DNA from 2 places in the Caulobacter sp. FWC26 genome. Region 2 is predicted to be linked to the other one. Evidence: predicted binding sites of a transcription regulator. Region 2 holds the regulator's gene; the other holds the start of a gene.

Region 1 (4,411 bases), 950 kb from region 2:
TGGAACGTCCTGACGAACCGCGTGCAGGCGGACCTCCACGCCACGAAGATCAAAGTCGAGCATTGGGGTGACGCGCTCAATGCCCTTGATCATGCAGGCGGCGATCGCGGCCAGGAAGAGTTCAGCGGGATTGAAAGCGTCCGGGCGGCCGGCCAAGTCTGTGTCCAGCACCACCTCAGCCCCCTTGGCCTGGGCCACAGAGCCGTGCTGGTCCACACGGCGTGCGGTAACGCGGTACTCAAGCATGAGCGTCCTCCTGTTAGCGTAGAGATTAGCTCCGCCTCGGCGGGCTTACTATTGGAGGTGAACTTGGGTCGAAACCCGACCTTCACGCTGCATGCCGCCCCCAATCAAGCCGAGGAACAACTGTCCAGCCTCCCGCCCCTGAAAGAGTAGGCCGCCTGGCATGGGGTCCAGGCGGCCTGATCGCGACCTTCGCGGCGGTCCGCCGCGGGCGTGTTGAAGGCGGGGAACGCCCGCGAGTGCGGGCAAAGGCCGCGAAACCTTCGGAGGGACGACCTATTCCTCGTCGCCCTCCTCGGGACCGCCGACCAGAAGCTCTTCCTCGATTTTCTGGGACGACTTGCGGACGGCCGCCTCGATGCTGTTGGCGATATCAGGGTTGTTCTTCAGGAACTCGCGGACATTGTCGCGGCCCTGGCCGATGCGCTGGCTGCCGTACGAGAACCACGAGCCAGCCTTGTCGATGATCCCGGCCTTGACGCCCAGATCGATCACTTCGCCCAGCTTCGAAATGCCCTCGCCGTACATGATGTCGAACTCGACCTCGCGGAAAGGCGGGGCCACCTTGTTCTTCACCACCTTCACGCGGACGTTGTTGCCGATGATCTCGTCGCGGGCCTTCACTGAGCCGGTGCGGCGGATGTCCAGGCGCACCGAGGCGTAGAACTTCAGCGCGTTGCCGCCGGTGGTGGTCTCCGGGCTGCCGTACATCACCCCGATCTTGTGGCGGATCTGGTTGATGAAGATGACGATGGTGTTGGCCTTGTTGATCGAGGCGGTCAGCTTGCGCAGCGCCTGGCTCATCAGTCGCGCCTGCAGACCCGGCAGGCTGTCACCCATCTCGCCTTCGATTTCGGCCTTCGGCGTCAGCGCTGCGACCGAGTCGACGACCACAATGTCCACGGCGCCCGACCGCACCAGGGTGTCGGTGATCTCAAGCGCCTGCTCGCCGTTGTCAGGCTGAGAGACCAGAAGGTTGTCGAGATTGACCCCCAGCTTGAAAGCGTAGGACGGGTCCAGCGCGTGTTCGGCGTCGACGAAGGCGGCGGTGCCGCCGGCCTTCTGGACCTCGGCCACGACGTGCAGGGCCAGGGTGGTCTTACCCGAGCTTTCCGGGCCGTAGACCTCAATGATCCGCCCCTTCGGCAGACCGCCGATGCCGAGCGCGATGTCGAGGCCCAGCGAGCCGGTCGAAACCGACTCCATCTCGACCTTGCCCTTTTCGCCCAGCTTCATCACCGAGCCCTTGCCGAACGCGCGGTCGATCTGGGCGAGAGCCGCCTCTAGCGCGCGTTGCTTATCGCCTTCTTCCTTGGCCACGAGTTTCAAAGCCGCCTGACTAGTCATGATTGATCCGCCTTCTATTCCATGATTCCGGCCGCCCGATTGGCGCTTCCCGCGCCCCGCCTCAGCAACCTGTGGAACATGGTGAATGCGTACATGCTTTGTTCCATGTTCGCAAGATGTTCCCTTACCCAGAAACGTCCGTTTTTGTCGCACTGCCATCACGAGCGCGCTTTTACCGATTTTGGGTATGCCGTTCGGACCGCCTGAAACCGCTCCTTAAGCCCCGTCATGGCAGTTTCACCGAGAAATAGGGGAAACGCCGCCTTGTCTCTGGATCCGCGCCGTCTGCTTGGGCTGGCCTTTGCGAGCGCCGACCTGTTGGTCGAGCTGCAGGGTGGAAAGGTGCGCCTAGCCCTGGGCGCCGCCCAGAAAGTGATGGGCAAAAGCGAGTCCGCGCTGACCGGGAAGGCCTGGGTCGACCTGTTCCACGCCGATGATCAGCCGCTGATGGAAGCCATGCTCGGCTGCGCCGACGATGGCGTCCGGCGTGGTCCGGTGGTGCTTCGTCTGGCGGGCCCGGGGGAGCGCAATGTTCGCGTGGTCCTGCGGGCCCTGCCCGACAACGGAGGGCGCGTCTCGGCCGCTCTCACGGCCGCCCAGCCGGCGAGTCCGCCGCTCAGCGCCAGTTCGCTGCAACCACGCGAGTCGTTCGACGACATCGCTCAGGGACTGTTCGAGGCCGCGCGCGTCACCGGCATCGAGCTGGAACTGGCGATGGTGGAGTTCTCCGGCCTGGCCAACATGCGCCAGGGCCTTTCACCTGCCGAGGCCGCCGCCCTCGATGTGCGTGTGGCCAGCGCGCTTCGCGCCGAGGCCCACGCCGGCGCGGCCGCCACCAAGCTTTCCGAAGACCGCTTCGCCGTGCTGCGTCAGCGCGACGACCGCCCAGAGAACATGATCAAGCGCCTGACCCGAATGGTCAGCGCCGAAGCCAGCGCTCATCTGGTCCCGCTGGAAAGCGGCGGCGGCTCGGCCCGCGCGTTGCGGGCGCTACGCTATGCGCTCGACGACTTCCTGCGCGAGGGGCTCAAGGACACCCCGCCGATGAGCCTGTCGGAGGCGATGAACCGCTCCGTCAAGCGCACTCTGGCCCGTGCCGGCGCACTGGGCGTCGCGGTGAGCCAGCGCCGATTTACCCTCGCCTATCAGCCAGTGGTCTCGCTGGCGACGGGCCTGGCGCATCACCACGAGGTCTTGGTGCGGTTCGAGGACGGCGGCAGCCCGTTCGCGCTGATCCGCATGGCCGAAGAGTTCGACCTGATCGAGGAACTGGATCACTCGATCGTCGAACAGGTGGTCAAGAAGCTGGCCAACGACCAGGAGCGCAAGCTTAAGCTGGCGGTCAACATCTCGGGCCAGACGATCGGCAACGAGAGCTTCATCGACCATGTGAGCCGCCTGCTGTCCCGCTATGACGGGGCCAAGGGCCGCCTGATTTTCGAGATCACCGAGACCCGCGCGATCGACAACCTGACCCTCGCGAACCAGCACATCCAGAGCCTGCGCGCGCTGGGCTCGCTGGTGTGTCTGGATGATTTCGGCGCGGGCTCGTCGTCCTTCGCCTATCTGCAGCAGCTGAGCCTGGACATCGTGAAGATCGACGGCCGCTATGTCCGGGAACTGGCCGACAATGGCCGTGACGGCGCCCTGGTGCGCCGCCTGGTCGAGCTGTGCCGCGACCTCAAGGTTCGCACCGTCGCCGAGATGGTCGAGACCGCCGAGGTCGAGGAAATCGTGCGCAACGTCGGCGTCGACTTCGCCCAGGGTTGGCTCTACGGCAAGCCTTCCGACAAGCCGTCCCCCGCCCTGCGCACCACCGCCACGGTCACGCCGCTGGCGCGACGCGCGGGCGCCAGCGACAGCTGGGGCTGACCGGCCCTCCCCGCGTGGGAAGGACCGATCAGAACCTCACTCAGGCCTTGCCGCCCTTGGCGACGATGTAGTCGTCGACCACGCGTTCCAGCACGGTCAGAGGCGTCATGCCCGACAGCAGGCCCGCGTCGTGGAACTCGCGGATGTCGAACTTCTTGCCGAGCGCCTTCTGGGCCTTGGCGCGGGCGCGGAGCCAGACGATCTTGCCGATCATGTAGCTGCAGGCCTGGCCGGGCCACACCACGTAGCGCTCGATTTCGGTCGTCGCGCCGCTTTCCTCATCGCCCATCGTCTCGGCCATGTACTTGATGGCCTGCTCGCGGCTCCACTTCTTGTAGTGCATGCCGGTGTCGACCACGAGGCGCACGGCGCGGAACAGGGCGTCGTGCAGCATGCCGATCTGGCCGCGCGGATCGTTTTTGTAGATGCCCATCTCGACGGCGAGCTGCTCGGAATAGAGCGCCCAGCCCTCGGCGTAACCCGAGAAGCCGATGATCTTGCGGATCAGCGGCAGGCCCTTGGCCTCGTTCGACAAAGACAGCTGCAGATGGTGGCCCGGAACCCCTTCGTGCACCGTCAGGGTGGTCAGGGTGTACTTGGCCTGCTCCTTGGTGTCGCGCAGGTTGATCCAGTAGATCCCCGGGCGCTTCCCATCCAGCGAGGGCGAGTTGTAGTAGCCGCCCGGCGCGCCGGCCTCGATGGCCTTGGGCACGCGACGGATCTCCAGCGGCGCCTTGGGCAGCTGGCCGAAATAGGCCGGCAGCTGCTTTTCGATCCACTTGGCCTTGTCGTTCAGATCCGCGATCAGCTGTTCCTTGGCCGCGTCGGTGTTGGGGTAGATGTCCTCACCCAGCTTGCGCATCCGATCGCCGACCGTGCCCTTGGTCATGCCGATCTTCTTGAACAGTTTGTCGGCCTCGGCCTCGATCGACTTGACCATGTCCAGACC
Region 2 (4,411 bases):
CCGCGTGGCCCTGGCTGGCGCTACGTGCGCCCGGGAAGAAGATCGCCGCGAGCGCCGGCTTGATCGCCGTGATCGGCTACCTCGTCGTTTCGGGCGCGCCGCCGCCGGCCGAGCGGGCCGCCATCACCGCGAGCGTGGCGTTTCTGGCGATCCTCTTCGATCGGCGCGCGATCACGCTGCATGGCCTGGCGTTGGCGGCCCTCTTCATTCTGCTGCTCAAGCCGGAAACCGCCGGTGAGCCGGGGTTCCAGATGTCGTTCGCCGCAACCGCCGCGCTGGTGGCGTTGGCCGAAGCGTGGCCACGGCCGGTGCGTGAGATCTCGACGCCGTGGTGGATCCGCGTCCCGCAGGCCATGGTCGCCTGGCTGGCGGCCAGTGTCGCCGCCAGTCTCGTCGCAGGACTGGCCACCGCGCCGTTCGCGATGCAGCATTTCAACCGGGTCGCGGTCTGGGGGCTGCCCGCCAACCTCGCCGTCGCGCCGTTGTCCTCGTTCGTGATCATGCCGTTCCTGGCCATCGGCGCCGTCCTGGAGCCCATCGGACTAGGAGGGCCGCTTCTAGCCCTGGCCGGCTGGGGCGTAGACGCAATGCTGGCGGTGGCCAACGCCTTCGCCAACGCGCACGGTGCGCAGCAGGTGGTGGCCAGCGCGCCGCCGCAGGTCCTAGTCGTGGCGTTCCTGGGTTTGATGATCCTGTGCCTGTGGAAAGGAAGACTGCGCTGGATCGGCGCGCCTCTGGCGCTGTCGGTCGCGCTGTGGCCCAGACCTGCGCCGCCGGACGCCTGGATCGCCGCCGACGGCGCCACTGCCGCAGTGCGGTCAGGCGACGCGGCTGTGCTGCTCCGGACCGACGCCAAGCGCTTTGGCGCGGAGCTTTGGGCAAGACGCAGGGGGCTGGAGCCGGCCGCCTGGCGTCTCTACGTCTGCGATCGCCGCGTCTGCGCGCCGGGTTTGGGGGCGCCCGTGCGTCTGGCTTTGGCCTGGTCGCGCAAGACGCCCGACGCCGAGACCCTCTCCGGGTTGTGCGTTCGGAGCGAAATCGTGGTCATACGAGGACCTGCGCCGGTGCGAGCGCCGCCGCTTTGCGCCGAGACCGTGCTGCTGACCGGCGAGGATTTCGCGCGCTTGGGAGCAGCTGAGCTCTATAGACGTCCCGACGGCTGGCGGATCGTCTGGGCCCAGCCGCTACGTGGCCAGCGGCCCTGGAGCGCCCTGCTGACACGCGATGTCACGCAGCGGGATTAGAAACGGGCGCCGCCCCGTCTGCGGGACCACGAGGAGCGCCATCATGTCCACCGCCTTCACCGCCCGCCGCGCAGCCTTCCGCGCCCTGCATTTGGAGGGATGTTTCGTTCTTCCTAATCCCTGGGACGCGGGAAGCGCCAAGCGGCTCAAGACGTTGGGGTTCAAGGCTTTGGCCTCGACCAGCGCTGGCATGGCCTGTTCCTTGGGCAAGGACGATGGCCAGGTGACGCGCGACGAGGTGATCGCCCACCTGGCGATGCTTTGCGCGGCCACGGATCTGCCGGTGAACGCCGATTTCGAGAACGGCTTTGGCGAGACGTCGGACGAGGTGGCCGAGAGCGTTTCGCTGGCTGTCGCGACCGGGATCGCGGGCCTATCGATTGAGGACTGGTCGGGGGCGGCGCTCTACGACGTTCCCGTCGCTGTCGAGCGGCTCAAGGCGGCGCGCGCGGCTATCGACGCCAGTGGCCAGGATGTGATGCTGGTCGGCCGGACCGAGGGCTATCTTCGCGGCCGTCGCGATCTGGGACCGGCCTTGGAGCGTCTCAAGGCCTATGCCGACGCTGGTGCGGACTGCCTCTACGCGCCTGCGGTCAGTGATCCAAAGGAGATCGAAGCCATCGTTCGAGCGGTCGCTCCCAAGCCCGTCAACGTGCTGCTGTGGGGTTCGGACATGAAGGTCGAGAACCTGGCGGCGTTGGGCGTGCGCCGAGTCAGCAGCGGCGGCGCGCTGGCGGGCGCCGCTTGGGCTGGTTTCGACGCTATGGCTGAACGGCTGGCGCGCGAAGGGCGACTGACGTCTGTTAGCTAAAGCGAGACGGTGAACGCGAAAAAGGCCCTGATCCCGCTTGAGGATCAGGGCCTTGGGCTTCAGTGGCCCCTAGCGACCTTAGTGATAGCGCCGGATCAGGCCGACCAGCTTGCCCTGAACTTCGACCTGGTCGGGCCCGAAAATGCGGGTCTCGTATTTCGGGTTCGCGGCCTCCAGAGCGATCGAGCCGCCCTTCTTGCGCAAGCGCTTCAGGGTGGCTTCCTCACCAACCAACGCGACGACAATCTCGCCCGACGTCGCGGTGTCGCCCTTTTTTATGATGACATAGTCGCCATCGAGGATTCCGGCCTCGATCATCGAGTCGCCCTGAACCTCCAGAACATAGTGTTCACCGCCGCCCAGCATAGACTCCGGCACCGGCAGCCGCTCGCGTTCGTGCTGGATCGCATCGATCGGCGTACCCGCAGCGATCCGGCCCAGGATTGGCAGTTCGCGGCTGTCGTTGGCTGGCGCGGCGGCGCTCGCGGCTTGCGCTGGAGCGCCGCCGCCCTCGAAGACCTGCGGACGGAACGCGCCACGCCCCTTGGGCGGCGCGGCGGTCGTCGCCTGCTGAGGCAACTTCACCACCTCCAGCGCGCGGGCGCGGTGAGCAAGCCGGCGGATAAACCCACGCTCTTCCAGGGCGGTGATGAGGCGATGGATGCCCGACTTGGACGCCAGGTCCAGAGCCTCCTTCATCTCGTCGAACGACGGGGAGACGCCGGTCTCCTTGATCCGCTCGTGAATGAACATCAGCAGTTCGTGCTGCTTGCGCGTGAGCATATCGGCCTCGGGTGGAGCGCGGAACAAACCGCAAACCTTGCGAATGTTCTCCTGGTGTTCCGCGATAATGTCAAGTCGAGGTTCGTTAACGCGGGAAACACGCTCAATTTCAGAGGCTTAGCAAAAGTTGAGGCTAAAAGGTCTGAAGAATCAAAAGCTTAATAAAATCTTTCAGGTGCATTTGCGGGCGATGATGATGTCCTGGTCTTGGAGGGGCTCCCGCCGCCAGACTCCCAGCGCTTGGTTCAGAATGTCGAGGCCCAGCGCCTCATACTGGTCTCGCACAGCCTGAAGGTCATAGCCGATGACCGCCTCGGGCAAGTCTGGCGTCGCAGTCCAGCACCCGTCCAGAGCATGGGCGAAGTCAAAGGCCGCGCGACCCTCGCTGGCGTTGGCGCGCGCCTCGTCGTCGATCAGGTACCACGAGATGATGCTGACGCCGCCGGGCCTCAGCACCCGCGTGATCTCGCGCGCGAACTGCGCCTGGTCGGCCGCCAGCAGGTGGGTGAAGACCGAACCGAGCCAGACATAGTCAAAGCTCGCGTCGGGATAGGGGAAGACATATGCGCTGGCCGGCTGGGTTCCGCCGGGGTTGTAGCGGTCGCTGTGCATGTCGGCGTGGAGGAACTCGAATCGCGGATCTCCGACCGCGATGTTGGCGCGGCACCAGTCGATGGCCTCCGCCATCACGTCAAAACCCGCGTAGCGGCCGTTCTCATCCAAATAGTCGACAAGCGGCGCCGCGGCGCGGCCGATCCCGCAACCGACGTCCAGAAGGGCGTGATGGGGCTTTAGGCCAGCGTCCAGGAAGAGAGACTTGAATCCCTGGCCTACCCGGACGAAGTCGGCGTCGGCGGCGCCGACCAGATGCCAAAGTTCTCTTGGCGCGCTTACCGATCCGGTGTCGTCGCTCGCGCTTTGGTCGGACGGAGATGAGACGCGAGCAAACGGTCGCAGCCGGCGCCAAGCGCGCTTGATCGGCGACGGCGCCAGGGCTTTCAACGAGGTCAGTAAGGCGCGCATCCGATTCTCCTGTCAGTCCCGGCGCTCGTCTTATAGATCCGTGGCGTCCGTTAGGCGTCCGACGCCGTGTCCAGATCGTCGAACCGCGTGGCCAACTCAGGGAACTTCGGGGTGCAGCTCTGGTAGAAGCTGGCGATCCGGCGCATGTCGGCGGCGTAGTCGCCGGTCGGATAGATCGCGGGGCCCAGGCCCACGACCTTTCGCTGGTAGTCCATCATCCCCAGCACCATCGGGACCTTGGCGCCCATGGCGATGTGATAGAAGCCCGTCTTCCATTGCCGCGCCTTACCGCGCGTGCCCTCGGGCGCGATCGTCAGCATGAAGGTGTCTCGACGGCCGAATTCTTCGACCATGGCCCTGACCATGTCCTTGGAGCGCTCGCGGTCGAGGGGGATGCCACCCAGGTCCCGCATCATCTGATCGAATGGCGCCTTGAACAGCGAGGCCTTGCCGATGAAGCTGAGATCAAGGTTCAAGGCGTCGGCTGCGCCGACGAAGTAGACAAAGTCCCAATTGCTGGTGTGGGGCGCAGCGATGACGACGAATTTTC

Evidence for each region. The regulator LexA, encoded in region 2, represses DNA repair genes until DNA is damaged. The targets are predictions, from matches to a motif close to ATGTTCNCNANNTGTTCT.
Region 1: a site for LexA is predicted at 1,696-1,713, ahead of recA (recombinase RecA). Genes of this name have one in related genera too.

The regions. Positions count from the first base shown of each region.
Region 1 is NZ_CP033875.1:3,261,759-3,266,169, forward strand. Features, by position in the region: gene CSW63_RS17150 (OsmC family protein) at 1-246, opposite strand, end outside; gene recA (recombinase RecA) at 520-1,590, opposite strand; gene CSW63_RS17160 (EAL domain-containing protein) at 1,855-3,462, shown strand; gene CSW63_RS17165 (DUF885 family protein) at 3,503-4,411, opposite strand, start outside.
Region 2 is NZ_CP033875.1:2,314,118-2,318,528, reverse strand. Features, by position in the region: gene CSW63_RS12565 (ComEC/Rec2 family competence protein) at 1-1,244, shown strand, start outside; gene CSW63_RS12560 (isocitrate lyase/phosphoenolpyruvate mutase family protein) at 1,288-2,055, shown strand; gene lexA (transcriptional repressor LexA) at 2,134-2,838, opposite strand; gene CSW63_RS12550 (class I SAM-dependent methyltransferase) at 3,010-3,861, opposite strand; gene CSW63_RS12545 (lysophospholipid acyltransferase family protein) at 3,912-4,411, opposite strand, start outside.